4 regions of the Paenibacillus sp. FSL H8-0317 genome follow, and region 1 is predicted to be linked to each of the others. Evidence: riboswitches for the same ligand, from Rfam matches in the RefSeq annotation. Region 1 holds a riboswitch; each other region holds the start of a gene.
The links. A riboswitch is a leader RNA that binds a small molecule or an ion and turns the genes downstream of it on or off. The one in region 1 is predicted to bind cyclic di-AMP.
Positions count from the first base shown of each region.

Region 1 (7,445 bases):
TAAAGCTTCCATTAAGAATCTCTCCCTTATCCATATAGTTTTTATTGCCTTCCTTTCAATTTAAACTTCTGGCTCATTTTGAAACGCAATTTTGTATCTTTATCAGCTTTTACAACTTTATTATTTTCATGCATTTCAATGCCATGGCTGTATTTTCCCCACGGTTGGGTAATATACGAAGGGACATCTACAAGCTGGAACCGAAATTTTGTGCTGATACATAAAAGTTGCACTAGACAAAAACAATTGAAGGAGTACAATGTAACAATAAACATAAAAATTTAGATATATCATGAGCGGGTTGTCCCGCATATATTTCCAAATCAATAATTCAAAGTCAGGTGATTATCGTATGAGTAAAAAAAATCCGTTCAACGCTCCTTCAAGAGAATCATTGTCTACTGCGGGCATGCCCCCTTCCCTTGGAGAAGCACATAGTTCCATGAAAGTTCCGCAGAATGCTGCATGGTGGAAGAAATTCCTCGCCTTTGTAGGCCCAGGATACCTTGTTGCCGTAGGTTACATGGACCCCGGGAACTGGGCAACAGATATCGCAGGCGGCTCACAGTTCGGGTATACCTTGTTATCCGTTATCCTGTTATCGAACCTGATGGCCGTTGTCCTTCAGTCGCTGGCTGGCAAGCTCGGCATCGTCACTGGACGGGATCTGGCTCAAGCCTGTCGTGAACGATTCAGCATGCCTGTTGTCATGATGTTATGGATACTGTGTGAGCTTGCCATTGCAGCCACCGATCTGGCTGAAGTCATTGGTTCTGCCATCGCGTTAAAGCTGTTATTTAACGTCCCCATGTTATACGGCGTTATCATCACCGCAGTTGATGTACTCCTGATTCTTGTACTGCAAAACAAAGGCTTCCGCGCTCTGGAAACTCTCGTCATTGTGCTGATGGCAACCATCGCCCTCTGCTTCGGGATTGATCTGTTTCTGGCGAAACCGGATATGGGCGGTGTTCTCCATGGTTTTGTACCCAATGTTGAGATTCTGCAAAACCCGGCTATGCTCTATATTGCCATTGGTATTATCGGAGCAACCGTGATGCCGCATAATCTGTACCTGCATTCTTCCATTGTCCAGACCCGTCAGATCGAACAGACCCCACAGGGCAAAAAAGAAGCCATTCGGTACTCGACCATGGATTCTACAATCGCGTTGACACTGGCCCTGTTCATCAATGCAGCCATCCTGATTGTATCTGCTGCTGTATTCCACAGCGCTGGTATGACGCAGGTTGCCGAGATCGCAGATGCTTATCATCTGCTGACACCTCTATTGGGTACTACGGTTGCAAGTATTCTGTTCGGTGTGGCGCTGTTAGCATCAGGTCAGAACTCTACCCTTACAGGTACACTTGCTGGGCAGATCGTTATGGAAGGTTTCCTGAACATTCGAATTCCGGCTTGGCTGCGCAGACTGGTCACACGTCTGATCGCCATCATCCCGGCGGTAATTGTGACAGCCATTGCAGGAGAACATGGCACAGAAGAACTGCTCATTTTGAGCCAGGTCGTGCTGTCGCTTCAATTGCCCTTTGCTGTAATTCCCCTGGTGATGTTCACAAGTGATAAAAAAAGCATGGGTGCATTCGCCAACAAATTGTGGCTCAAAATCATCTCATGGGTCATTGCCGCGATTATCGTTGTGCTGAATGTATATCTGATCATTCAGACGATTCGGTTATTCTAATCTCGTTCTCATCGACAAAATACTAAAAAGGCTGATCAACTCCGGTATGCTATACCCAAGTTGATCAGCCTTTATTGTTGCAATACAGCAAGGTGTTTTCTTTTATAGTAAAACTCAAACTCCAGTAAACAATCATCTAATCCTGATTTGGTATCAGTAACGGCAGGAGTTGATCCAATGAATCAACAGTCCAATCCGCACGTTGGTCATCAGATAGTTCTGGCTGGAATCTTCCGTAACCCTGCATAATTCGAATCGTACGCATGCCCAGCTTCAGAGCAGGTATAATGTCGTTATCGATCCGATCGCCGATCATGACGGCTTCCTCCGGTTCACAACCGGCCTGTTTCAAGGCCACAGCGTATAACTCAGGGTCTGGCTTGGACACTCCTTCTTCAGCCGAACATGCCAGAACATCAACATACTTCCGCAAGCCGTAGCTCTCCAGTCTCTCTTCCGTTCCAGGACTCTGATTGGCAATAATGCCAATGCGATAATGCCGTGACAACTGCTGAAGGACGTAATCCGCTGATGGAAAAGGACGTTCAAGATCTTTTTGAAATTTCAGCTTGTCCTGAATCTGCTTCTGGTGTCCGTCGTCTTCAACGAATGTGCGAATCGCCACTCTCATCGGCCATTGCTCATATCTCTGGTAACAGTTCGCGAACAGTTCGCGTACCGCCTCAATCTTCACCGGATACCCCAATGCACAGACTTCGCGGACGAACTGTCCGATAATATCATCAACCGGCTCCCATTCATCCACCAGTGTATCTCCAACATCAAAAAACAACCATTTCAATCCACCTACATCCGGCACGCCAATTCCTCCTTGTAAGCCACAGGTGATTCCTGATCCTAATCGAGTTCAAAAAGTCTGGTTTTCAGTACCGAGAAGATGGAATGAAGCTAGAAATGGAGTAGCGGAGCGTAGGGAAAACTACGTGAGCAACGGACATTTCGGCTGAATTTCATATTCGATGCTGATGATGCCACAAGGCATCCTTCGTAATCAAAAGCGGACTTTTTGAACAACCTCTAAAACCATAAAAAAGAAGACTCACCATCCTGCATGAGTCTCCTCAAACTTCCGTTTATCGATACATTCAATTATAACAGGCACCTTACACCTGAGCAATCACAAGCGATGGCATTAACCATTGAGGAGAAAGCCAACTTCCCCATTGAGCGAATATACGATCCGGTCTGCGCCCATGCCCCGATAGATGCCCTTAGGATGACTCTGCTCCGTAATAACGCACAGGGATTTCGATGTCCATGAACGGCAGATCTGTAAATAACGACAGGTCAGATTCAGGCTGTTCTCGAAAATAAACACGTTGCCTACGCTGCCCTGCGGCAAAAACCATTTTTGAGCTGCAGCCGTGTTCATGCGAATGACATGTTCTACTCCGATTCTACGGAGTCTGCGCTCTTCCCCTGCACTGTTGGTTAGAACGGCAAACGGCATTTTTTTGTACATCAGCAATTTAATAAATTTGCGTCCTGCTTCATTTGGAGCAGTCACTAAGATCATCTCAGTATCCATCATTCGTTCCTCCCTTGGCGTGAAAAGACAACAAAAAAGAAGCGTGGGGGACCAAGGCCTCCCGAACGCTTCTTAAATAATCCATGGCGAAAACACCATGAACCAGCGTACGGCTTGTTGCCTCTCCCTTTAACGCTTACGAGGTTAGCTGACGGATTCGGGCGCGAGAGTCGCCCTATTTCCGGCTGTCACCGGAAAATTCACCCCATGAATGCCACTGTCCTGGACAGCGCATTCTGTTGGTTCCCCCGTTTCCCATTCATCAATGAATGGAAACTCAGCGATTAAAACATCGTTCGTATATCTTAAGGATAAGATCGAGCGATATTATCGTTTGTTTCGTTTTTCAGGTACAATTTAGTTTAAATTGAAATTACGTTATGAATCATACACCCGCGCCATGTCGGTGTAAAGTCCGCCCAGATCACCGAATCGGCAGATTTTTGCCAATTCCCATCCGTAATAACGCTTACAACAAAGTTATACTCCATCTATCTCTTCAAGGCTATCTAATTCTCACTCTGGCGTAAATCACTTCCCAATTCATTCACGTATTCTGCACAACTTGCCTGTTTTGATTCTTTTAACACCACATTAGTTTTGCAATATTTAATTGTAACCAATATAATAGAAGATATAAGAGTAAATAAATGGAGGCGATTTAGATGACAGTCTACGATTACAAAGTGAATACACTTCGCGGTCAAGAAGTTGAAATGTCCGACTACCGTGACAAAGTGTTACTGATTGTGAATACGGCAAGCTCATGCGGCCTTACCCCTCAATTCAAAGGTCTGCAAGAACTGCAAGACAAGTTTCAAGATGCTCCATTTGAAGTGCTTGGTTTCCCAAGCAACCAGTTTGCACAGGAAAAAGGATCTTCCGACGATATTGCCGAGTTCTGTCAGATGAATTATGGCGTGAGTTTCCCCATGTTTGAGAAAATTGATGTGAACGGCTCAAGCGCTCACCCTCTTTTCCAACACCTTAGCACAGAAGCTCCTGGCCTGCTCGGCTCCAAAGCAATTAAATGGAATTTCACCAAATTCCTTGTGGATCAGAACGGACAGGTAATCAAACGTTATGCTCCCAAAACAACACCGGACAAGATTGAAGAAGATATCAAGAACTTGCTGCAAAAATAATACATTGGCCACCCGTAGCCGGAAGGTAGAGCACCATTGCCCCGGTAATGGATGGCCTTTTTTTTCTCAACTCTGATGTCAAACTGTTCAAAAAGACAAAAAAAAGAAGCCTTCCATTAATGGAAAGCTTCTTTTTAATCGTTCATATGATGCGGTCGAGAGGACTCGAACCTCCACGGGCATACGCCCACTACCCCCTCAAGATAGCGTGTCTGCCATTCCACCACGACCGCATGTCGTAAATAATCGGCAACAGAATTGATTATACCGGGTCCAGAACCAAAAGTAAAGTATTTTTTAATACTACTTTTTCAGCTAGGCAATTTCATCAAAAATCGCATAATCTCGTCATCTTTACCCATGAACTGCATATCATTAGATTTGATCCCCTCTTTTCCGGCTTGAGCTGATCTTATTGATTCATTTATATATAGTCCTTCCTTATATATAGTCCACCCTGCACTTCACCATATAAATAACACAACAAGTTATATAAAATAACACAATATTAAATCCCAGATTTAATTCATTAATTTTCACGGATTCTATTGACAAAAAGCGGACATTTATGGGATGATAACTATCATATAATTCGGATTTTTAAACACAAAGCAAACAAAAAGGAATGTAAATGTCACTTTAAGTGACATTTAACGAACACAGGAGGCGAATGATTGTGAACCGTGGGAATAAGCTGCTCGATTATGTCAAACTGCTTGATTCCTCTATTCAGGTTGGAGGGTTCACCCATTCCTTCGGCATGGATATCCATATCAGGGAGGGTACCATTCGTAATGCTGAAGATCTCGAATCATTCATGCGTTGTCAGTTGCATCCCAGCATTGTTCGTCTTGAAGGTATGGCCATTAAAGGCATCTATACCGCAGCAGATCACAAGGATACATGGCGGATAGCTCTGATCGACAAGCTCGTCCATGTTCAGCGAACCCCTGGAGATCTCAGAGAACAAGCTGCCGCGATGGGTAAACGATTGATCAGACTCGCACGCGCTCTGCACCCCTGGATTGAATTCAGCCAGCTCGAACAGATCTTTGCCAAATACGATTCGGTTGGCTGCCTCTCCACTGTTCACGCCTGGATTAACCACCACCTCGATATCCCGGTCGAGGAGGCGGTCCTTGGTTACCTGCATTCAGCCATGAATGCCTGCATAACCGAAGCCTCCAAAGTCATCCCCCTGAACAATGATACAACCAAGGATCTGATGGTCCGCCTGGCCACAGATCTGGAGAATGAATGGAAGACCGTCAGCGCCTCGGCTGCGGATGGACTGGCACAGCCAACCTCGATGTCCATGAAATCGTTTTTCCCCAGTTTCCATATGCTTGGAGCTGGACTTCATGCCTACAGGGCCTAATCCTCTTCCTCCTCATACCTGCTCCCCTTCATTCAGACAAACTAAAAAACACGCGGCAACCTCCTTGCCGACGTGTTTTTTGTCATTTTATTTGTTTTATTTACGTATTTACGCCATTTATCATCACAAAATACACTTTTTTCCGTCTTTTTTAATTGTTAGATGACGAATTTACGTATATAATGAAACATACAGCTCGCATTTCTATATATTCTACATGAAGAAAGGGCGGCTGAATACTACATTCTAACCAGGGGTGAACCCTTTTGAACAAGAAAAAACCAGTTACTCCGTTCGGATGGGCCATCAAACGACGGCTAACCGAACTTCAAGTGGACCAGAAGACTTTTTGCGAACAGCATGGCATCCCACCCTATCGTTTATCCAATCTCATTCACGGCACACGCAAAGCAACCCGATTCAGGCACCTGGTCGCTGATATTTTGGATATTCCAGATGAACTGAGATAAGATTTCTGCCAAAGGAGGGTCTCATCCATGAGACATGTTACATCCGATCTGGAGAGGCTGTCGTTCCAGTCCATACGTCACCAGCTCATCATCGTTGATCACAATTGGATTATCCAAAGTTGTAACCGTGCCTGGCAACAGGGACTCGGTCAATGCTCACCAAACCCGGATATACACAGTAGTCATAGACATTACCTGCACCTGACGGAAGCCTGGGCAAAACGAAGCAAGAACGCTAACATGGCACTTGTCGCACAGAATTTGAAAGAACGCGGAATACCCTTTAATCGAAATCATACATATGACATCTGCGTGTATACTGTATACAACGAAAAGAGGTGGTTTCGTGTAGAACTCACCCCTCTATCTTATGCAAATTCAATTCTGGATACCGATCTGGCTTTGATTGCACACATGGATATTACCGAACAGAGAAAGACAGAACACCAATTGAAGAAGGCATTGTCTGAAGTGCGTACATTGCGCGGACTGCTGCCTATTTGCGCCGTCTGCAAACAAATCAAGGACGAAGAGGAACACTGGAACTCCGTCGAAAGTTATCTGGAGAAGCATACCCACGCCGAATTCACCCATGACATCTGTCCGGAATGCATTCGGCGGTTATATCCAAAATACTCGAATATCCTGGACAAGCGTTCCTGAAACCTCTCTCCACTCGCCGACTAACTACAACTATACGGAGAGATGATGTTCAAACTGCGACATATCCAGTTCTTGCGGTGTCCCATGCAGGGTTATGGTTCCTTTATCCATGATATAGATGTAATCTGCGGCACTTCGTACAAAATCAATACTCTGCTCTACCAGCAGAACCGAGAGGTTCCCCTTTGCCTTGAGCTGCAAAATAACCTGCCGAATGTCCTCCACGATAGAAGGCTGGATGCCTTCTGTCGGCTCATCAAGTAGCAACAACCCCGGACGCGAAGCCAATGCCCGGGCGAATGCCAACTGCTGCTGCTGTCCACCACTCAGATCCCCGCCCTGCCGTCCATACATCGTCGCAAGCACTGGAAACATCGCCAGTACATCCTCGGGGAACGTTTTTACTCCCGGTGCACTTGTCTCCAGACCTAGCAATAAGTTTTCTTTCACCGTAAGCTGCGGGAAAATCTCCCGCCCCTGCGGTACATAACCGATCCCTGCCCTTGCCCGCTTGGCTGTATCCAAGGTGGATAAC
Region 1 covers NZ_CP150294.1:1,621,920-1,629,364, reverse strand. The annotation lists gene MHB43_RS07335 (organic hydroperoxide resistance protein) at 1-12, opposite strand, end outside; gene MHB43_RS07330 (Nramp family divalent metal transporter) at 410-1,705, shown strand; gene MHB43_RS07325 (HAD family hydrolase) at 1,842-2,525, opposite strand; gene MHB43_RS07320 (hypothetical protein) at 2,859-3,257, opposite strand; cyclic di-AMP (ydaO/yuaA leader) riboswitch at 3,373-3,547, opposite strand; gene MHB43_RS07315 (glutathione peroxidase) at 3,920-4,399, shown strand; tRNA gene MHB43_RS07310 (tRNA-Leu) at 4,550-4,632, opposite strand; gene MHB43_RS07305 (urease accessory protein UreF) at 5,076-5,777, shown strand; gene MHB43_RS07300 (hypothetical protein) at 6,044-6,247, shown strand; gene MHB43_RS07295 (hypothetical protein) at 6,275-6,910, shown strand; gene urtE (urea ABC transporter ATP-binding subunit UrtE) at 6,941-7,445, opposite strand, start outside.

Region 2 (7,445 bases), 750 kb from region 1:
TCGCTCAAGTCATCATGCCTTTGCAGCACCAGTTATCCTGCTCGATGTAGGCCATGGCGGTATTGACGGAGGTACGTCAGCCCAAGGTGTGTTGGAAAAAGATATCAACCTGGCCATTAGCCAAAAGGTCTATCTGCTGCTTCGCAGCAAAGGTTATGCCGTTATCATCAATCGACTTGGTGATTATGCACTTAGTGATGAGAACCGCTGGCTGAACAACCGCTCCCGTCATACCAGAGATCTTGCCCAACGTAAAAGCCTTAGCGAAGAAGTAAGTACAGATATCGTGGTCAGCATTCATGCGAACTGGAGTCCCCGATCGAATGTACACGGCCCGGTGGTACTACACCAGAAGGAAGGCAGGAGTTATTTGCTGGCCCAATCCATTCAGGATGCCATGAACAAGTTGTACGGAACGGAGCACAGGATCGTATGGGGCAAGCCCTTTTATTTATTGAATTACGTGAAACAACCTGCCGTTATCGTCGAAACCGGATTTTTGAGCAATGCGACAGATCGAGTCAGAATGAGTGATCCCGCTGAGCAAAAACGAATCGCCCAGTCCATTGCCAATGGCATTATTTATTATCTGTCGGTAGTGTAGGAGCAGAATGCCATTGCCACACATCTCGAACCAGATCACCGATTCCCACAAATTGAACCTGATTTTGCAGACGGGAGACGGATTCACGAATGACTGCGGATGTGTTCATCCCCGAATGACCGACATGACCAATGACAACACAGATATTCTTATCGATCGCACGCTGTGCAGCCAGATCCAGTTGTTTGCGAATGTGTTGCTTGGAGTTTTGATCATCCAGGAAAATGTCATTACCTACAGGTGGCATATTTTTGGATACAGCCAGTTCCCCCACTACGGAGCGAAAGTTCGTACGGCTGTCTACAAAGAAGAGGCCCCGCTCATTGCATACATCGAGCACAATGGACATGATGCGTTTGTCCGAAGTAATTTTGGAACCCATATGATTGTTCATGCCAATGGCGTGGGGCACATCATCAATCGCTTTCTCCACGCGTGAGCGGACTTCTTCATCTGTTAGATTGGATGTGATTGCACCCGGGCCCAGCCATTCAGGTCGTCCTTTCTTGGGTTCCATGGGCATGTGCACAATCACATCCATCCCCTTTTCATGTGCAGCTATCGCATCTTTCTTCGTTGTTGGCAAAAAAGGCATGACCGCTACCGTTAATTTAACTGGCATCGCCAGGATCTCTGCCGTACCCCTCATGTCATTACCAACATCATCGATGATAATCGCTAACCGTTTGTCATTCGATGGGGACTCTGAAGCTGCCGCTGTAGGCCCTCCTGCCGATATGCCTGCGTAAAACACAATCAAAAATGCCATGATACCTGCAATGAATCGATAATTCTTTCTCTGTTCATTCATCATGATTCCCTCCCCGTAACTTCTGTGATCTCATTGTTTGATAATGAAGGGAGGATTATGTAAGCCAAAGCCTTCCTTAATAACAATATCCCCGCCATTGGAGACCTCTATCTCAAACGAAGATCCCCATCATTCCTATTTTCTTCTTTGCATTCAGACAAAAACTGTCATTGAACAGTTAGAGAATAGAGATTAATTAGAAAAAATACTGTAATTTGTCAGGTTTTCAGTTTAGGAATTATTTAGTAGAATCAACAAATGAAAGAGGTTATGTGCTGCATTTCTTTCCTATGATTTATGGAAGGAGGTTTTGAAAGGGTTTACATAAAATAAATGCCAGACAATCCGCTATTCTTGTTTGTTATCCCTGGTCGCGGTTTCTCTATGTAACCATTTACTATTATCGAGGAGGATGAAAGTAGTGAAATTCAAACTAAAAAAGACGATTAATGTTCTTTTGGCCTGTTTAACAGCTCTGCCTTTGATGTTAACCCCGACAAATGTGTCAGCAGCCAGCGATGCCAACATTAATTTGTCCTCGGAAAAACAGCTAATCAAGGGCTTTGGAGGCATTAACCTTCCTGCCTGGATTGGTGATCTGACTCCCGCTCAACGTGAAACTGCTTTTGGTAATGATCAGAATCAGTTAGGCTTCTCCATTCTCAGGATTTACGTCGATCCAGATTCTAATAACTGGTACCGTGAAGTTGCCACAGCCAAACGGGCTATCGAAAAGGGTGCTATCGTATTTGCATCCCCATGGAATCCTCCAAGCAGCATGGTTGAAACGTTCAACCACAATGGAGACACAAATGCCAAACGCCTGAAATACGACAAATATGCCGCCTATGCGCAACATCTGAACGACTTTGTAACCTACATGAAAAATAACGGCGTAGATTTATATTCCATTTCTGTGCAAAATGAACCGGATTATGCTCATGACTGGACCTGGTGGACTCCACAAGAGATCCTTCGATTCATGAAAGAAAATGCCGGGTCCATTCAAGGTACCAAAGTCATGGCGCCTGAATCCTTCCAGTACTTAAAGAACATATCAGACCCAATCCTGAATGATCCGCAGGCGCTTGCCAACATGGACATTCTGGGAGCGCATACGTATGGAACACAGATTTCGAATTTTGCCTACCCTCTCTTTAAGCAAAAAGGAGCCGGTAAAGAACTGTGGATGACTGAGGTGTATGTTCCGAACAGTGATAACAACTCAGCAGACCGCTGGCCTGAAGCATTAGACGTTTCCTATCACATGCACAATGCCATGGTAGAAGGTGATTTCCAGGCCTATGTGTGGTGGTACATCCGCAGACAGTATGGTCCGATGAAAGAGGACGGTACCATAAGCAAACGCGGGTATAATATGGCTCATTTCTCTAAATTCGTTCGTCCAGGCTACCTGCGAGTCGATGCAACGAAAAATCCGGATACGAACACATTTGTCTCAGCCTATAAAGGTGATAACAAAGTCGTCGTTGTGGCAATTAACCGTGGAACTTCAGCCACAAGCCAAAAATTCGTTCTGCAGAATGGTAATGCCTCCACTGTGTCCTCATGGATTACAGACAGCGGTCGAAACTTGGCAAGCGGAACCCCGCTTACTGTATCCAATGGAGCCTTCACGGCACAGCTCCCACCTCAGAGCGTAACAACGTTTGTTGCCAACGTTACTGGCGGTAATAGCGGCGGGAATACAGGCAGTGGCACTACGTATGAAGCAGAGACCGGAACCTCACTTACGGAAGCTGCCATTGAAACAATCTACCCCGGTTACACTGGCTCCGGGTATGTTAACTTCAATGCGATGACTGGTTCGGCCATTCAATGGAACGGCATTAATAACACTACAACAAGTACCAAAAACGTAAAGTTTCGTTATGCGCTGGAAAGCGGCACTCGGAACCTCGACATTTTTGTGAACGGAACCAAAGTCATCAGCAACGAGCCCTTTCCAGCTACGGGAAGCTGGTCCACTTGGGTTGAAAAAACAATACAGGTCCCCATGAACACGGGGACCAATACATTGAAAGTGGTTACCACTGGATCGGAAGGACCGAATATTGATAGCGTTAATGTTACCGCAGCACAATAAACGTTCCGTATGGCTGATGGAAGACATTTGCTGAACGTGCAGCTAAGCACTAACCTCTTGGATACTCGAGTCTAAAGTTAGTGTTATATCAAAAAATGCAAAAAAATACTCCTTAAGCGTTAGCTTAAGGAGTATTTTTATTAGATGCGGTCGAGAGGACTCGAACCTCCACGGGGGGTTAGCCCACACGGACCTGAACCGTGCGCGTCTGCCAATTCCGCCACGACCGCATATTGTATCTCCGTGATCAATATCGGCGACAAGAAATAATATATCATGTGGAATCTATCATGTCAACAATGAAAATAATTACAATAAAGCCCGAATCGAAACAGACGTCCATTTCGATTCGGGCTTTACCTTTAACTGCTAATAGTTTGGTTCATTATAACGGAAACATAATACAAATTACAGCTTGGAAGGCCAGTTACCGTACCAAGCATAACCGCCTCTTCTTTCTTTATCAATATCACTTAGTTTGTATTTAACGACCCCGTCACGACCAATAAAGATCGGTTTATCCGTTCCCACTTCGTAGAAACGAGCCCAGATCGGTGCAGCTTTGGAATCAGCGATAATTTTGCTGTCTCCGTTTGCTCTTTCATACTTGTAACCCGTAATCTTCACTTTGTTAAACCATGCTTCAGCTCCCTTAATGGATGCCGTAATTTTAGCGGTAGCAGGTCTGGTTTTCAGGAATTTAACAATCGTTACACTCTCTCCAGCCGTCAGTGATGGTACTTCATAGATTCTTGCGCTTGCCGGTTTAAGAGAACTGGAATCATGTTGTTGTCCCCATGCTGTCAGCTTACCGCCTGAAACAACCTGTGTATTCAGAATTGCATCTACACCTTTGGCAACTGAGTTTTTACTGCGGTTAGCAAGAGTGCTGTCGATAAACGAGAAATCACCTTTACGTGTCGCTACTTCATCCAACATGATCATTACATTAATCATGGCATCATCATTGTAAGTGATGTGCTTGTGATATCCGGAGCTTTGGTAAACTTGTGGCCATCCGCCGTTTGAATACTGCATGTTGATCAAAAAGTTAATTCCTTTGATTGCAGCTGTGGAGTAACGCGGATCATTCGTCTTTTTAAATTCCTTCGCCAATCTTCTAATTTCTGAGTATGTAGCCTTGTTGTCGATCGTGGACTTCGCCCACTCTCCACTTGTCTGTTTATAATCTTTTCTCCAACCTCCATCCGGCAGCTGGTTCTTCAAAATATCAGAAATACTCGCTGTAGTACCCGATGCATCCGCAGCAGATACCGTCCCTACAGGGAGAACTGCCATTCCAACTGCCGAGAACACCATCGTGCATGCCAGGACAAAAGTAATTATTTTCTTCGCTTTCAAATGTAACACTCTCCTATGTTCGTTTTTATAAATCTTCCACTTTTACTTACCTATGATACGCGTCCCCAAACCTCCTTTATTTGTATTTATCACATAATAAAATCAATTTTAATCCAATATGTGGATTGGATAATCAGATAATATGCAAAAAATCGATTTTTGTCAATATATGCAACTTAATGAATATAATCTCTCTAATTCTACATAACGGGATAGTTCTTTTAACTCATGACAAACCTATTTATTTATCCAAATTCGTCTTAAACGAATCAATAATGACGTTTTTGTCATGAATGATACCCAAACTTGATCCCTTCTTTCATATAAAAACCTTAATTCCGCTAACATTGAGGTATTACGAAGGGTTTTAAATAGGTTTGACAATTACGCATTTATGCAATATAGTTTCAAATAGTTACAAAAACTTAATTATTCATTGCCGAGTTTCATGTTTGAAAACGGGGGAACCAATTTGGGTGAATTATTCTTATACATAGGAAATATAGGGAACCTTCTACCGAACCCTTAGCTAACTCCGTAGGCATCGAAGGGAGAACATTGATTTTGAAAAAACTGATTATCTCCATTTTTGGAGCAGCTGTATTATTTACATCCGGGGCAACAAGCACAGAGGCAAGCAGTATCAACTCCGTAGTGAACAACATGACAGGTATACCTTACAAATGGGGTGGCACAACTGTAGCCGGCTTCGACTGTTCTGGTTTTATGAGATATCTTTTCAACAAATACAGCATTGAATTGCCACGTACTTCTCAGCAGCAAGCCAAAGCAGGTACGCCTGTATCCAAGAGCAATGTTCGGACAGGTGATCTGGTGTTCTTTAATACAACAGGCAAAGGCATTTCACATACAGGTGTATATATCGGCGGCGGACAATTCGCTCATGCCTCCAGCAGTAAAGGTGTAAGCATCACAAAGTTATCGAATCCATACTTTAATGACCGCTATGTAACAGCACGTCGGGTAACTGGACAGTTTATGTATGATAAAATGTTGGGTAAAATGTAATTCACATACAAAAAGGCATCGGTTATTAACCGGATGCCTTTTTTGTACTTAAAAATGTATGTTGCATTACTTACTAATGCAGCGCCTTCTGCACTCGCATCGCACCCTGAGACAGTGCATGTCCTCCTCCAACAGCTCCGGCCACCGCAACGGTCTCCATAATCTCCTGATCTGTTGCACCCTTAGCACGGGCTTCTTCTACATGGTAGAAGGTACATACCTCATTGTTGGCAAACAATCCAATCCCAAGCGCAATTAGCTGTTTTGTCTTCGCATCAATCACGCCAGGTTGGAAACATTCTCCGGTAAACTCATGATATGACTTCACCACACCTGGCAGTACATCGCTTAATGCTCCAATCTGATCCTTGTAGGCATGAACTTTATCATTCATCAATGTCATCGCTTGTAGCACACCCTCTCGGCTATAGTTACAGATCTTCCTCACTGTACCTATCTTCTCTCCCGAATGAGTCAATTATGCCAAGAAATCATGGTAATTCCAAACATTTAACGCTCATGGCTCTGCCATAATTATAAGCTGTTACTCACTAAGTGGACTCTGGCGCGGCTCGCTGAACAGCTGATAGCTGTAACCTCGGTCCAGCTTAACGACACGTCGATTCTGACGACGGATAAGTACCTGCTCGCCATCCCAGGCAACCACAATCCCCTTCACGTCGTTCGATTCCAGCTCGTCCCGTACTACTCTAACTTTCTCACCTGACAGACGCAGAGCGTCCAATTCTGTATCACTAATCATCTTCATGGCTCCTATATTTCAAATTTATTTACAAAAAGAGACCTAAATGAAAAGTCATTTAGGTCTCACGTGACTGTATTGGACTGTCATGTCATTCGAAATTATGTCCCGACTGAAAGTTACCGCTGCGCGTGCTCTTTGCTGTCGTTCTTCTCAAACCAAAAATCAAGCACTTTGGCGGACATCACACGTTCTTCAAGGTACTCCACTTGATGCGGTGTAAATTGTTCTTTCCAAGAGAAGGACAACTCTTCGCACAAGCCTACAATCGTCAGTAATTCTGACCAGGCAACATAGCGTTTGTACCAGAAAAATTGAGGATGTTCAATCATATAGGGATAAAGGTCATCGAATTCCGTATGTTTACAATCCAGGGCACGTTCAAAATGAACTTTCGATTCCGCCAGCTTATCATTAAAAAATTGTTCTGTTGCCAGTTGGTTCCCCATGGTGTTGCCTCCTCTCCCTAACATAACCCCATTATAAATGAAATCCGCGGTCATGCAAAGGCATAGTTCAAAAAATAGGCCCTATTCCTTTAAAATGTCACATTTCGTTATCGTCAAATTGTACCGTACCATCGTTCAGGGAACGAATGCGTACCAAGGCTTCCACCGGAATACCCTGTTCACGAATTGTGCGTGCTCCTGCCTGGAAACTTTTCTCGACCACAACGCCGAATCCAACGAGTTCCGCACCGGAACGCTCGATAATTTTGATGACGCCACGAGCGGCATCTCCATTGGCAATAATATCATCAATGAACAAA
Region 2 covers NZ_CP150294.1:2,375,277-2,382,721, reverse strand. The annotation lists gene MHB43_RS11290 (N-acetylmuramoyl-L-alanine amidase) at 1-604, shown strand, start outside; gene MHB43_RS11285 (divergent polysaccharide deacetylase family protein) at 579-1,373, opposite strand; gene MHB43_RS11280 (carbohydrate-binding protein) at 1,828-3,522, shown strand; tRNA gene MHB43_RS11275 (tRNA-Leu) at 3,668-3,752, opposite strand; gene pelA (pectate lyase) at 3,931-4,893, opposite strand; cyclic di-AMP (ydaO/yuaA leader) riboswitch at 5,312-5,443, shown strand; gene MHB43_RS11265 (C40 family peptidase) at 5,449-5,913, shown strand; gene MHB43_RS11260 (carboxymuconolactone decarboxylase family protein) at 5,987-6,316, opposite strand; gene MHB43_RS11255 (hypothetical protein) at 6,458-6,676, opposite strand; gene MHB43_RS11250 (hypothetical protein) at 6,796-7,125, opposite strand; gene MHB43_RS11245 (xanthine phosphoribosyltransferase) at 7,223-7,445, opposite strand, start outside.
Region 2: another riboswitch for cyclic di-AMP. It lies ahead of MHB43_RS11265 (C40 family peptidase); the one in region 1 lies ahead of MHB43_RS07320 (hypothetical protein).

Region 3 (7,445 bases), 1.5 Mb from region 1:
TAAGGAGCAGCACCGCATTCATATTTTGATCGGGGAAGAAGAGTTGACGTTTGTACCTTTAATTTAGTATGTTTATATGCATTTTCAGGGGTATAAATGGAACTGGAGTTTTCCTCAAAGCCTTATGGTTATTGGTTCTATGCCATGTAGGTGATTGGATTTTGAAGCTTGTCCGTGGTAAGATGTTAGTCGTGAAATGGGCCAACCGCATGGCGGTGAGCCTGGCCTTTGAGGTTGCTGTTGATCGCACCGAAGGTGTCGGTGGTTATACGGACATACGTCTGTAATGTACCATCCTATGGGGAGGAAGATAACGCATGGTTTTTTCGCAAGAGGAAGTCGAAGCTCATCTAGGGAGGCTGGAAGGCTGGGAACTGGAAGAGGGACGGTGGATTGTACGTAAATTCGTGTTCTCCAACTACATGAAAGGGATTGCATTTGTGGATGAGGTCGCTGCGATCTCGGAAGCATTCAATCATCATCCTTTTATTACGATTGACTATACAACGGTTACGCTGCGTCTGACGTCATGGGATGCGGGTGGTATCACATCTGTAGATATCAAGGAAGCAGGACAATATAACGAAGCTTATGACAAAATGAGGTCGGAATAACGAGGTCAGTTATTATCGCGCGGCCAGAAGTGAGTGAACCATACATGTCAGACTATAATCAGAAACAACCTCTCATTGCTGTCGTAGGCAGTCTCAATATGGATCTCGTGGTGAAGACAGACATGATTCCGGAAGAGGGAGAGACGGTGAGCGGTGAGGAACTGCATTATCTCGCTGGTGGCAAAGGGGCCAACCAGGCTGTTGCTGCTGCGCGTCTGGGTGGACAGACTACGATGATTGGTGCGGTGGGATCGGACGGTTTTGGCGAACGTCTGCTGCACAGTCTGACGGAAAGTGGTGCAGATGCCTCGCAGGTTCGCGTATTGGAAGACACGGTTACAGGGACGGCGTCCATTTGGCTCTCTAGGGGAGACAACCGGATTATTGTTATTCCTGGTGCGAATGGGCAAGTGGTGCCTGAGATGCTGGAAGAGGCGGATACGGTAAAAAGCCTGACTGCAGCCGCAGCGGTGCTGCTACAGCTGGAGATCCCGCTGCCAGCGGTTACCCGCGCCGCCCAACTGGCGGCTGAAGGCAGCGCACTGGTGGTGCTCAACCCGGCTCCCGCGGTGCCGGGTCTGCCCCAGGAGCTCCTGCGGTGCGTCGACGTTGTCACGCCGAACCGCAGTGAGCTTGCCGTGCTTACCGGCCGGGATCATCTCCGGCCGGAAGACCTGGATGCGGCAGTCGCAGAGCTCGCCGCATCCCTCGGGGCCGCTGTCGTCACGACGCTCGGCCCCGAGGGGGCTGTATACGCGGCGGCGCCTGGTGGCCGCGTACAAGCAGGGCGTGCCGGCGCGTGCCGTGCGCCCGGCTACGCCGTAAGCGCCGTCGATACGACCGGCGCGGGCGATTGCTTCAACGGCGCGCTGGCGGTAGCCCTCGCGCGCGGTGAGACTTTGGACGCGGCCGTAGGCTTCGCCATGGGTGCGGCCGCGTTATCCGTGACGAAGCTCGGCGCCCAGTCCGGGATGCCGTCCGCAAGTGAAGTTGAGGCCTTTCTGGCTGAGCACGCGGCAGATGCCTAATAATTGGTATAACAAAGAGGCTCTTATTCTCCCAAAAGGGGATTAAGGGCCTCTTCATTATGTAGTTCGTGCAGAGATTATTTCTTCTCTGACAGCCACATGGCGATATTTGCAATCTCTTCATCCTGCAGTTTGCCCTTGAAGGAAGGCATACCACCTTTACCTTTGACAATCGTAGAATAGATCTTCTCCAGATCATCCTGACTGCCGATGTTTGCCAGAGCAGGTCCTACGCCACCTTGAAGCTGATCCCCGTGACAGGAGATACAATTGGCTTTGACCAGTGCCTCAGCCTGTCCGGCATCCAATGTTACTTCCGGCATGGTTGGTTTGGCTTCTTCAGCCACTTCTTCTTTCCCTGGAAGCGTAAACATTAAAACAATAGCTAAAGCGCATGCTGCAAAAAATACTCCGCTCATGATCCATTTGTGCATCCCTTATGTCCCCTCCAGAATGAAAGATCATCTAACCTGAAACTATCCATATCATTATAACGGAACCTGTACTGACATCATAGCATTTTGTGGGAATTTTTTGAACTAATCACATAACAAGGGGCAAATTTGGTTGTTTTGCAATGGATTCTAACCGCGAGGCCCTTCATAAACCATACAGTGAAAGGGCTTCAAGCCGCTTGGGGTCTGTCGTTCGTATGTATCCTGGGTGACAAATCCACTCTTCAGATAGACTTGAATGGCACGAGCATTCCAAGTGAGTACTTCCAGATCAATCTCATTCGTGGGATTTCGGCGAATGGCTTCCTGTACAATGGCAGTGACAAAAGCTGTCCCTTGACCCTGACCACACAGCTCTGGATGCATGCCAAGGCCAATCCGGGTTACCCCTTGAAGTGGGAAGTATTGAGCGAACCCGAATATACGATCGTTCTGATCCAGGACGATTGCATATTGCTCCTGCCGCAGCTGTGCATCTCCGAATTCGACTTCCAGAGCTTTCATCTGCTCCCAGGGGAGCCAGCTGTAGATATTGTAAGGCGGATCATACTGCCAACTGCAGATAAGCTCCGCATGTTCTTCTCGCATGGGTACAACGTGAAACGTCACAGGGGTTTCCTTCATACACCTGCATGCTCCTTTCCTTGAAACAGAACTCTTTGTCCACTCTACAAAAGTGATGTTCATTTAGCAAGTCTTCCTTCCCTAGAAAAAAATGAAACAAAAGTTCCGGTAATTTCGTTTATATTATAACGGGATGGGTAAAAACATCATAAGGGCACGGACGAACGAACGCAAAATGAACCTGTTGATGTCGCAGGATATGCCCCGAGTATAACTTGCAACATGAATAAGGATTGAAGCACAAAAAAACCGCCGGATACATTCCTGCGGAGAATGTACCGGGCGGTTCTGTTATGCTTCTTGCTTCGTTCCAGTATGGTTAATGGTTACAGCATCATGTTGCTCAGCTTGTCCCTAGTCAAGGGCCAGTGATTCATATGCGTCCGTGCTCATAATCCGTTTCGCGCCAACATAACGATTGGCCCAATAGTTTTCACTCAATGCACTGATCGTAACGCCTTTGGAAGAAGAGGAGTGTGCAAACTTTCCATCCCCTACAAAGATTCCTACATGAGATACGCCTTTACCTGTTGTATTAAAGAACACCAGGTCCCCAGCTCTCATTTCCATGCGGGATACGGAATCGCCCATGTCGAATTGGGAACTGGATTGGCGTGCCAAATCAATACCCAACTTGTCGAATACATACCGTGTAAATCCGGAGCAGTCAAAGCCGTTAAGCGTTGTTCCCCCACTTTTGTATGTAGTTCCCATTGCTGAATCAATTACTGTGTCCATCTTTGAATCTGCGAATGCGCTACCTGCACCAAGTGATAATGCGAATGTGATGCTAAGTACAGCTGCGGTTAATTTCTTCTTGAACAAGAGATATTCCCCTTCCAACGCCTGCGAGGTTAGCTTAAGGATTCGGTTGAAGGTCCCCTATGACCCCTCTGTAGCAAGATCAATTCACCCATAACTGGTTCCCCCGCTTCCCAGGTGCCAGGAATTTGGCTATGCTAGTTATGCACCTGCGAAATCAAGAAATGACGATTTAATTTTAAGTAGTTACAAATATGAATGTAAAGATTACAAAGTTGTTACTAAAAACTCACTGCGATTATTGTAACAGAGGAGTACGGCTTTGGCAACGTTTAGCAACAAATTTAGCAAAAAAAACCTCGACCTTTGACGGGGAAAGGTTGAGGTTTGCCTATTTATAAGTGCATTTTAGGCCATGAGTTTAACATGTGATGGTAACAATTTTTAAACTATCTGCTCTCACCTTTGGATATTTTGGACTGCCATAATCGAAAATGGCTGCATATTTTCCACAGACTCAATAGACATCTGGCAAGTGGATACGTCTGTTGTAGTATAAGTCCGGTAAGTCCCGTTAATAACCATGAGGCTGAAGTGAAGGCCCCAAAGACGAGCAGGTGTACTCCGCCCAGCAGGAGTGCAATGCCGATTACAGCGATGAGATGACGCATTGCAATCCAGAGTGCTTTGAGGGTACCGTGAGCCCCGCCTTCTCCTTCTGGTGCCGACACACCGAACTGCATGTAGAGTATGGCATGGTGGATGATCCAACCATATACAATCCAGGCAGCAACATAAGGTATACCAGGCAACAGTAATTGAAGGGAATGAAATCCGTCCATGAGAATGGAGTAGAGCTTCGGTATGAGCCAGTAGGCGGGCAGAAGTATCAATAATGTACGTATAGTGTGGAGAAGCAGCATCGGTTTCCACAGATTTTTGATTCCGCGGACAAAGGGGATGCGCTCTTCTGTAGAATTAAAGTGCTGAAGTGAGTAGAGCAGTCCTGCCTGAATGAGGGGGCTGATCAACATGCGAACTAGCAGCATGCCCCCTAGAATCCATAGATAACGATGAACCTCCGGATGGGTAGACAGGTTAAGTTGACTTTCCATTTTGAACAAAAGTGTACTCAGCTCACCGGCATCAGCATCTGGATAGCGAAGGAGTAGTGGGATGACCGCCGACTGTACCATTCGATAGAAGAAATATCCCCAAATGAGTTGATAGAGAAATAAGAGTGCGGCAATGAACATATGCTGACGGACGAGAAACCAGCCTTCACGTATTTTCGCTTTCACCGTTTCCACCTCACCATGACAGACCTCCGAATATGGCTTCTATTAGTTTGGTTACACTCATGCTCCAGCGGGACTTTGCCTGCTCATCCAGTCCGGATTTCAGGAAATTGTTCATATGGCGGTTCTCCAGCACGATCGAGTACAGGGGATCGGTCATGGCCCAGGATACGGGGGATGTGTGAGTTAATTTATACGTGATGCGATCTTCTTGTCCATTCCATTGCTTGGTGAGGATATGCCCGTCTTCAAAAGCAATGCGAACAGGAACGGCGCTGTAATCACTGCCCTTTTTTGCGATCGTCACGGATGACTCGTACAATGTTTGACCGTCTTTCTGTACGGGCGTAACACGAATCTTCTCTACAGCAAAGTCAGCCATCCCGTTACCATAGACGTATTGATCAAAATAATCAGACCAGGAAGTGCGGGTCACTTGTTCCACAACGTTCTGGAAATCAGCCGAAGTGGGATGTTTGAAGCGGTATTTCTTCACATAGGTAGAGAGAATGCGTTCCATCTTTTTGGCACCGACTTGATGTTCGATACCAAGCAATACAAGCTTGCCACGTGTATAGACATTGGCGGCGTACTCATTCTGTGAATCGAACTTCCAAGATTCTTGTGTTAAGGATGAAGGAGACGTAATCAGTCCCGATTGTACCGGCAGATTCGGAATCAATCCGTATTCCTGCTCCATCAGTTTGTCTTCTGCATAAGAGGTGAATCCCTCATCCAGCCAGGCCTCCTCGAATTCGTTGCTGGCAACCATGCCGTAGAAGTACTGGTGTCCGATCTCGTGGATTACGGTACGTTCCAGGTCATAACCTGGCGTAGTGTCATCGGCTCCAAAGGCCGTAACTAGCGTAGGGTATTCCATACCTCCAGCACCGTTCCCCGCTTTGGGTGGAACTACGATGGATAAGGTAGCGTAAGGATACGGGCCAAACCATTTGCTATAATTGGCTAGAGCGGCCTTCGCAGCATGGAAATAACGTTCTTTCAGATCCTGATGAGCTGGGTCCAGATATAACTTGATTCGTACACCAGGCACATTGGGTGCGGAGAATGGCTCCTCTGCGTACACAAAATCGGGTGAGGCTGCCCATGCGAAGTCATGCACATCATCGGCGTAGAATTGATAGACTTTTTCTCCGTTCTTCATCACGGCTTGCTGCGTCGGAAATCCGGTAGCAGCCACTTTGTATGTTTCAGGCACCCGAATACGCACACTATATATACCGAAGTCGGCGTAAAACTCTGAATTGCCATGGTATTGGTGCAGATTCCAGCCTTCTGTTGTTCGTCCACGCCTGCCTACAGGTTCATAGGCACTTAATTTGGGAAACCATTGACCTGCCATGACAAAATGATCAGCAGTTCCCATCCGGGCAAAAATCTTTGGCAGATTCACTTCGAATCGGGTGTGGAGTGTGATACTTTCCCCGCCTTTGACGGGTTTGGGCAGGCGTACTTTAATGAGGGTGGTGTCCTTGATATTTCCGTCATCTGGTTGCACATACTGCATCCGGTGCAGCAGAGAGAGCCCGTCCTCCGTTTTCATTTCGGTAATGTTCATGGAGCCGTAACCATTGGTAGGCATGACATCACCCCGAAGCTTTCCGCCGGATTCCTTCATAAAGGTGGTGTCAGCAGAAGAGAAGGCGTTGGGATACATATGAAAGTAAAGCTCGTTGACGGTTTTTTTGCCTGGATGAGTCCAGGTGATCGTCTGAGTCCCTTCCAATACGTTTCCTTCGACCAGCTTCACATCCATGTGATATTCCACAACACGGTTGCTGTACACTTCGGCTGTAGGGGTCTGTACACTTTCTGGAGGTGCTGGAGTTGGAGCTATTGCCTTGGGCTTGCCCGATTCGGGGGCGAGTACTGGCAATTCAGAATGAGTTGAGCGATTATAACCCAGAGTGATCCATATCCCTCCGGCAAGTACACACAGGGCCAGGGATGCAGTGAGCCAGCTCTTGGCGCGTCGTGGAATCATCGTTAAATACCTCCCGTTGACAAGCATCTACAGCATGTATATGTTTGCAATGGGGCAATTATTAGTTAAAATATTTGTATCAACCCTTGGAGGCTATAAACATGGACCAAAACGAGCAAAACGGCAAAAAACAGATTGCCTTGAATATCGTTAGTGCAAAAAGCAAGCATAAAGGCTTCGGTGCAGGCTCCATTGAACTGAATAACCTTTCCCCGGTCATTATTGATAATGGCGAAGCCAAAATCGATATTGGTGCGATGCATGCGAAGAGTAAAGTGGAACGCAATATCAAGTTCTCTACCAATCGTGAGGATGTGCCCAACGGACGCCAGGTATGGCTGGTGTGGGTAGCTGTCGATCGCACGGAGGAAGGCCAACTGTATGGTGGAGCAACGGCATGTGAGATGTGGATTGATACGGAAGCAAGACGTGGATGGAAACTGCTGGCCGAACATGTGAATCGCATGGATTATGCCTTGAAGCGTCGCTTCATGCTGGATGAGCTTGGACCCGAAGCTCGAGCTGCACTTAAGACACTGTTGATCTCACACAACGAAGACTGGTGGAATGCTTCTCCGGACGTATTGAAGGAAGCACTTGCCTAAGTTAGATCATTCAACACAGTATAAAAGAAAAAAAGCAAAAGGCCCTTTAACCGG
Region 3 covers NZ_CP150294.1:106,314-113,758, forward strand. The annotation lists gene MHB43_RS00500 (hypothetical protein) at 1-67, shown strand, start outside; gene MHB43_RS00505 (hypothetical protein) at 162-287, shown strand; gene MHB43_RS00510 (4a-hydroxytetrahydrobiopterin dehydratase) at 318-614, shown strand; gene rbsK (ribokinase) at 659-1,642, shown strand; gene MHB43_RS00520 (cytochrome c) at 1,720-2,076, opposite strand; gene MHB43_RS00525 (GNAT family N-acetyltransferase) at 2,227-2,721, opposite strand; gene MHB43_RS00530 (C40 family peptidase) at 3,076-3,546, opposite strand; cyclic di-AMP (ydaO/yuaA leader) riboswitch at 3,550-3,687, opposite strand; gene MHB43_RS00535 (hypothetical protein) at 3,933-4,784, opposite strand; gene MHB43_RS00540 (M1 family metallopeptidase) at 4,795-6,786, opposite strand; gene MHB43_RS00545 (YwhD family protein) at 6,888-7,391, shown strand.
Region 3: another riboswitch for cyclic di-AMP. It lies ahead of MHB43_RS00530 (C40 family peptidase); the one in region 1 lies ahead of MHB43_RS07320 (hypothetical protein).

Region 4 (7,445 bases), 1.6 Mb from region 1:
TATCGATGGTTCATCGTCCACAACGCCTTGCAGAGATTATCTCGCTCATGCGCGAATATAAGCTGGAACCCAAACGGATTCGGATGGTGCATCCCCGTGCTCATTTGGAAGCCAACATGGTATTAATTGAAGGAATGAAAGATGGTAAACCCGAAGTTAGGATGCTTCCTCCACTCATTGTCTACAATGAAGAGGGGACATACTGCGAAGAGATTATGGATATTTACTATGGTCAGCAACATGCTGAGCGTACTACGAAAGGAGGGCTTTAGATGACTTTGCATATTCAAAAAAGCTATGCGGAGCAGCCTGAAGGATCAGGCAAGCTATATCTGGTTGGAACACCCATTGGTAATCTGGAGGACATGACCTTCCGGGCGATCAAGACATTGCAGAGTTGCGACATCATTGCAGCAGAAGATACACGCCAGACCCGAAAGCTGCTTACGCATTTTGAAATTACACCTTCGATGCTGTTTAGTTATCATGAGCATAATAAGGGGGCGAGTGGACCTGAACTGATACGCTATATAATAGAAGGAAAAAATTTGGCACTCGTCAGTGATGCCGGTTTGCCAGCCATTTCGGACCCTGGTTCTGACCTTGTACAGCTTGCACTGGAGGCCGGAATAACGGTCATTCCCATCCCTGGACCCAACGCTGCGTTGTCTGCTCTGATCGTGTCCGGATTACCGACGGAGCGTTTTACATTCGGCGGTTTTTTGCCGCGGGAGAAAAAGGACATGCGAAAAGTGCTGGAGGCTTTTGACGAATCCAACGGGACTTTGTTATTCTATGAATCGCCTCACCGTATTCGGAAAACATTAGTCCACCTCGAAGAGATTCTGGGTGATCGTTCGATTGTCCTGGCTCGTGAACTAACCAAGCGTCATGAGGAATTCGCAAGGGGCACCGTGAAGGAATGTATAGACTGGCTTGAAGAACATCCGCCTCTTGGCGAGTACTGTTTGCTGGTAGAAGGCATTAAGGAAGAGGAGCGTAAGGCTGAGCGCGAAGCATGGTGGCAGCTCATGTCACTCGCGGATCATGTCAGCCATTATGAGGATGAAGGACATAACCGCAAAGATGCAATGAAAAAAACGGCTACTGATCGCGGTCTGACGAAGCGTGATGTATATAATGCATTAATTGAGCAGTAATCTAACCAAATATCTTCTGTTGTGGGGAACATAACCTGAAAAGAAGCTTATAACCAACCTTAGTGGAATATTAAAAAGAGCAGAGTGACTCAAAAAAATTTCATCGTTTCTTCCGGTTCTCGTGTGACAGAATTATTTTGGATAATGGAACCCATAACAAGGCAAAAAAATACCTTCCTCGGTGGGGTTCACACCGGGAAGGTCATTAAGGAATATTAAAAAGGTTAGAAATAACAATTTAGATAAGTCCAGTATACCTGTATTTTTTATTTTGCTACAGGTGCAGGGATTTCGGAAATACATTCGTTACAAACAATTTTACCTTTGAAGTAAGTAACGTTCTCTGCATTACCACAGAAGATACAAGCAGGCTCATATTTTTTCAACATGATGCGCTCGCCGTCAACGTAGATTTCCAGAGCATCTTTTTCACCAATACCGAGCGTACGGCGCAATTCAATTGGAATAACTACCCGTCCCAGTTCGTCCACTTTTCTTACAATACCTGTTGATTTCATCATTATAATCAGTGCTCCTCTCAGCTAACTATCATTGTCATTATTCGACATTATTTTATGTTTTATGATACTCATCATACCAACGATTCCCAAATCAGTCAACCTTAAAATTAGCTTAAAATTAAGGCTGTTTTTCACAAGGTTACGGGTGGTAAGGGATTGGAAGCTGTTTTTCGCATTTAAACCTCAATGTCAGCTTTGTCGATTTGGAAAACGACAAAACTACTTAATTCGACAAAGTTCGTCATGTTGTGTCGAATCCTAGGTGAACCGTAGAGCTCAAAGCGTTAATATAAAAGAAATTAAAGGAGTGAGTCGACATGGAACAACGTTTAACGGAAGAGAAAGTATTCAAAGATCCGGTACATAATTATATCCACGTGCAAGATCCGGTTATATGGCAGTTAATTAACACCCCGGAATTTCAGCGTTTACGCCGGATTCGTCAGCTGGGTACTTCTTACCTTACCTTTCACGGAGCAGAGCATAGTCGGTTCTCACATTCACTAGGTGTTTATGAGATCACACGCAAGATCATCTCTCAATTTGAAAGAAGTCATTATTCGGATTGGCCGAAGGAAGAAAAGATTGTAGCTCTGTGTGCAGCTCTGCTTCATGATCTCGGGCATGGGCCATTCTCTCACTCCATCGAGGAAGCTTTTGACATGAATCACGAAGATTGGACTTGCCGCATTATTACAGGTGATACCGAAGTAGGGGCGATCTTAAGACGGTATGCTCCTGATTTTCCTGAGAAAGTAGCGTCTGTCATTCAAAAAACGTATGAAAAGCCGATTGTTGTGAACTTGGTGACCAGTCCGCTTGATGCAGACCGAATGGATTATTTGCTCAGGGATGCCTATTTTACAGGTGTAAATTACGGCACGATTGACCTTGATCGTATCCTTCGGATGCTGCGTCCTTATCATGGGCGGATTGTAGTCAAGGAGTCAGGCATGCATGCTGTGGAGGATTACCTAATGTCTCGGTATCAGATGTATTGGCAGATTTACTTCCATCCGGTAACTCGTAGTTCTGAAATTATATTGCGGCAAATATTCAAGCGAGCGAAAACACTCCTACAACATGGTTTTCAATTCCGCTTCATGATTGATCCACTCCCTCAACTATTTGAAGGAGAATTATCCGTAGATGAATATTTACAGTTGGATGAAGCATTAATTCAGACGGCATTTACGCAGTGGCGCAAGGAGGACGATACTGTTCTGAGTGAGTTATGCGAACGTTTTATGGATCGCAAGTTATATAAGTATGTAGAGCTCGAACAGGTCGACTTGACAATGATGGAAGAGATTCGGGAAGCTTTTGTACAGGCTGGCCTCGATCCCGAATATGATCTTGAAATTGATTTTCCTTCGGATAATCCGTATGATGTGTTTCGTCCGGATGAATCCACAGATAAGCAGATTCTTCTTCTGGATCGACAGGACAATTTACGTGAGTTGTCAGAAGTATCTGACATTGTCCGTTCCATCAGTGGGCTTCACCGAGGGAAACATCATTTGTATTACCCGCAAAACAAGGTGGATGCGATTATTCACGAATTACCGTCACATATACGCCCCTATTTCTTGTAATTGTGTGGGTATAATCCGATGAAGAATTTTGATATCAAAACACTTTCTAAAAGAGCTATTTTTCATGATACAGTAATCTGCTTTAATGGGGAGTATATGTAGATCGACATAATTTTGTAAATGCAAGTAGGTAGAATGAGCCTAATCAGCAATATATAGATCAGAATATCTGTATCTCTTCTATATATTGTAGTTGTGAAGAAACAAACGTGATGATGTAATACACAGATTACCCAAAATGTTTTATGTACGAGTCATTAAATTATTGGAATTTACAAATTGAATTTTCAAAAAGAAGATAGTCGTTATTTCGACATGAAGGGAGATACAGACATGATGCTGTTCGACACACATACACATCTGGATGCACCACAATTCGACGAGGACCGCGAGGACATGATTCAGCGTGCTGTGGATGCAGGAGTTGGTCGCATGATCAACATTGGCTTTAATCGGGAGACGATTCCAACCACAATGAAACTCGCTGAAACATATGATTTTATATATGCAGCTGTAGGGTGGCATCCCGTAGATGCGATCACAATGCAGGAGGACGATTTGGAGTGGATTGCATCTTTATGCAAGCATGAAAAAGTGGTTGCGATCGGTGAGATTGGATTGGATTATCACTGGGACACTTCACCAAAGGAAATACAGCATCGCGTATTACGACAACAAATTGCTTTGGCGCGTGAAGTGAAGATGCCGATTGTCATCCATAATCGGGATGCACATGAGGATATCATAAGAATTTTGCGTGAAGAGAAAGCGGGTGAGGTTGGTGGTGTGATGCACTCGTTCTCGGGCAGCTGGGAAACAGCAAAAAGTTGTCTCGATATGGGCTTCCATCTCTCCTTCGGAGGACCAATCACATTCAAAAATGCAAAGCAGCCCAAAGAGGTGCTGGAGAAGGTTCCTATGGACCGGTTTTTCATTGAAACAGATGCTCCATATTTGACACCTCACCCTTATCGTGGGAAGCGAAATGAGACAGCGCATGTACGTCTGGTTGCAGAGGCAGCTGCGGAAATTAAAGGCATTTCGGTGGAGGAAATTGCTGCAATAACAACCAAAAATGCCATGGAACGATTTGGAATTCGTTAAAAAAACGAGTAAATGAGGTGAAAAAGGCAGGTAAGCGGAGTTAATTTGCCCTTTGATCCAAATAAATCAAGAATATTACAATATTTTAACCAAATATTCAGAAAAACGTACTTGATCAACGCTTTACAACATGCATCAAAACAGGATATCATCTTTTCAGTGAATTGTTGTGCGGAAAAATGGACAGATGTTCGGGGGATGAACAAAGGGACACTTTCCGATGAAACAACATTACTTTCATGAATCAGTCTCGCTGAGTCTCCGTTAACGGAGAGCGGGGGAACCAATAGGGCTTAAACATCGGTGTATTTGGCCGATGCGCAACGTTCGCTGACCCAAAAGCAGCGAAGGGAACTGCGAAGCCGTATTTGATTTCTTCTTTGGGTCTCGGGGTGAATTCAAGGGCGTCCGCCATGAGCGGGTGACCCAAGATAGGGCGGCTCTCTTTCGCCCGAACCCGACAGCTAACCTCGCAAGCGGAAAAAGAGAGGCAACCTCGTGCATGAATTTCCGATATTCAAAATCATTCGGAAGCCACGAAAGAGTTCCTCTTACACTCTTTCTTTGGCTTTTTTGTTTTTGAATAAAAGAAATATTGTCATCATACGGTAGGTATTCAGGAGGATGACATCATGTTGCGAAGATTGATTCATGGTGCAGAACCGGATTATGTTGGTCCAATCTGTGTTCTGTAGAAAATTTGGTATAGTCACGTCAAAGACATCATGCATTACTTTAGACGGCGAGGCTATGAAGGAGGACGGAGAAGTGGGCACATTCCAACCAGAAGAGACCCATGAGTCACGATCATCCAGTAAGTCTTTCGCGTTGCGGTGGAAGCATGAGAACATGCGTCAAATGGCATTGATCGCGATTTTCTCAATTGCGCTTACAATCATGATCTTGTTAGTCGTTTACGGTCAGGCCGGGAAACAAATTTCGCTGGTTATTGATGGCAAAGCTCAGGTGGTAGAGACTCGTACAGGAATGCTTCAGGAAATGCTGGAGGAGCAGTCGATCACAGTCAGCCCTCACGATAAGGTATCCATGTCCATGAATGGGGCGATTACAGATGGAGACCGAATCGTTATTGAGCGGGCCGTTCCAGTTAACATTACGGCAGACGGAGACACCAAGACTCTGTATACAACCGATTCATCGGTAGAAGATGCAATTCAAAAATCAGGTATTCAAGTTGAAAGTAATGATAAAGTGTATCCGGCGCTTGGAACTGCGATCAAAGCGGAGATGAAGATCCGTGTAGTGCGCGTAACAAAGCGTACAGTGGAAGTAGAGCAACCGATCGCTTACAAAGTTATTAAAACGGCTGACCCTAGCTTGTACAAAGGGGATAACCGTGTCGTTGTAAACGGCAAAGAAGGCACACTTGTACAGCATATCGAAAAGGTATTTCAGGATGGAGAATTGGTCTCCAAAAAAATGGTCGGCAAATCTGTCGCGAATAATCGTGTAGATAAAGTGATCGCTGTCGGCACCAAAGCAAAACCGGTTGTGAAAGAACCTGAGATTCAGACCGTATCGGCTCAAACTTCAACAACCAAAAAGGCTACAACAACGAACTCGAAGAAAACATCTGCCTCGGGCAGCAAAGTGATTACCGTATCCGGGACTTCTTTTAAATACTCCAAAGTACTTAAAAATGTATCCATGACTGCCTACTCTTCCGAAGAGCCTGGCATTGGTACTAAAACAGCTTCCGGTACTCGTGTAACGGAAGGTCGCACCATTGCGGTTGATCCCAAAGTCATTCCAATTGGCTGGTGGGTATATATCGAAGGTCTGGGATTCCGTCGTGCGGAAGATACAGGCGGTGCCATTAAAGGCAACAAAATTGATGTATATTATGACAGTGTGAAGCATGCCCTGAATTTTGGACGTAAGAAAGGCAAGACGGTCTACGTGATCGGTCCGGTGAAGCCGGAAGCGAACTAAAATCGTTTTACTTTGAAATGGGAATGCTATAAAATAGTTGCATGAATGATTCATGCGGAATATGCGGCGGAGGAGTCTGAATTCAGTCTCCCCCGCCGTTTGGCAGAGAAGAGGATATTCCTCTTCTTTTTGCGTTAGAAAGGAAGAAATGGAACATGATAAAAGAAGTCATTGTGGTGGAAGGCCGTGACGATACGGTAGCTATCCGTCGGGCCGTTGAAGCCGATACAATAGAAACAGGTGGATCAGCAATCAACCAACGCATTCTGAAGCGGATTGCGCTTGCTCAGGAGAGACGGGGAGTCATTGTACTGACAGATCCGGATCATGCTGGCGAACGCATTCGTAAAATTATTGCGAATAAGGTGCCTGGCTGCAAACATGCCTTCATTCCGGAAGCCGATGCAACGCGTAAAGGGGACATTGGGGTGGAGAATGCCTCACCTGAGGCGATCCGTCATGCTCTGGCGCGCGTACATACTTCATACGAAGGTGCTCCGAGCCTGATCGATTGGGAGGACCTGATCGCGGCAGGACTTATCGTGCATCCGCAGGCTGCTGCACGTCGCATGGAGATGGGCAATCTGCTGGGCATCGGTTATTGTAACGGTAAGCAGTTCCACAAACGTCTCAGTGTATTTCAGATTACACGGGAAGAGTTCTCTACAGCATTAGCGCAAATTGAACGTGAAGGAATGTGAGGATATGAAGGATATGGAAGAGACGATAGAAATTGCAACGCCCAAGCGAACCAAAGAGATTATTCAAAGACACGGATTCTCATTTAAGAAAAGTCTGGGTCAGAACTTTCTGATCGATCAAAATATACTGAACAAAATCGTTAATGCAGCCGACCTGGACGAGTCGAAGGGTGCGTTAGAGATCGGGCCGGGTATTGGAGCCCTTACGGAGCGACTGGCTCGGGTAGCAGGTCCTGTCACAGCCGTAGAGATTGATCAGCGCTTGATCCCAATCCTGGGAGAAGTGATGCAGCCTTATTCGAATGTACGTGTTCATCATGGGGATGTGTTGAAGCTTGATCTGGCTGAATTGTTTAATACGGATTTTGCATCCGTGGACAAAGTCAGTGTCGTGGCTAACCTGCCTTATTA
Region 4 covers NZ_CP150294.1:28,215-35,659, forward strand. The annotation lists gene MHB43_RS00125 (tRNA1(Val) (adenine(37)-N6)-methyltransferase) at 1-272, shown strand, start outside; gene rsmI (16S rRNA (cytidine(1402)-2'-O)-methyltransferase) at 273-1,160, shown strand; gene MHB43_RS00135 (AbrB/MazE/SpoVT family DNA-binding domain-containing protein) at 1,427-1,681, opposite strand; gene MHB43_RS00140 (HD domain-containing protein) at 1,999-3,276, shown strand; gene MHB43_RS00145 (TatD family hydrolase) at 3,610-4,380, shown strand; cyclic di-AMP (ydaO/yuaA leader) riboswitch at 4,622-4,875, shown strand; gene MHB43_RS00150 (ubiquitin-like domain-containing protein) at 5,149-6,333, shown strand; gene rnmV (ribonuclease M5) at 6,489-7,034, shown strand; gene rsmA (16S rRNA (adenine(1518)-N(6)/adenine(1519)-N(6))-dimethyltransferase RsmA) at 7,039-7,445, shown strand, end outside.
Region 4: another riboswitch for cyclic di-AMP. It lies ahead of MHB43_RS00150 (ubiquitin-like domain-containing protein); the one in region 1 lies ahead of MHB43_RS07320 (hypothetical protein).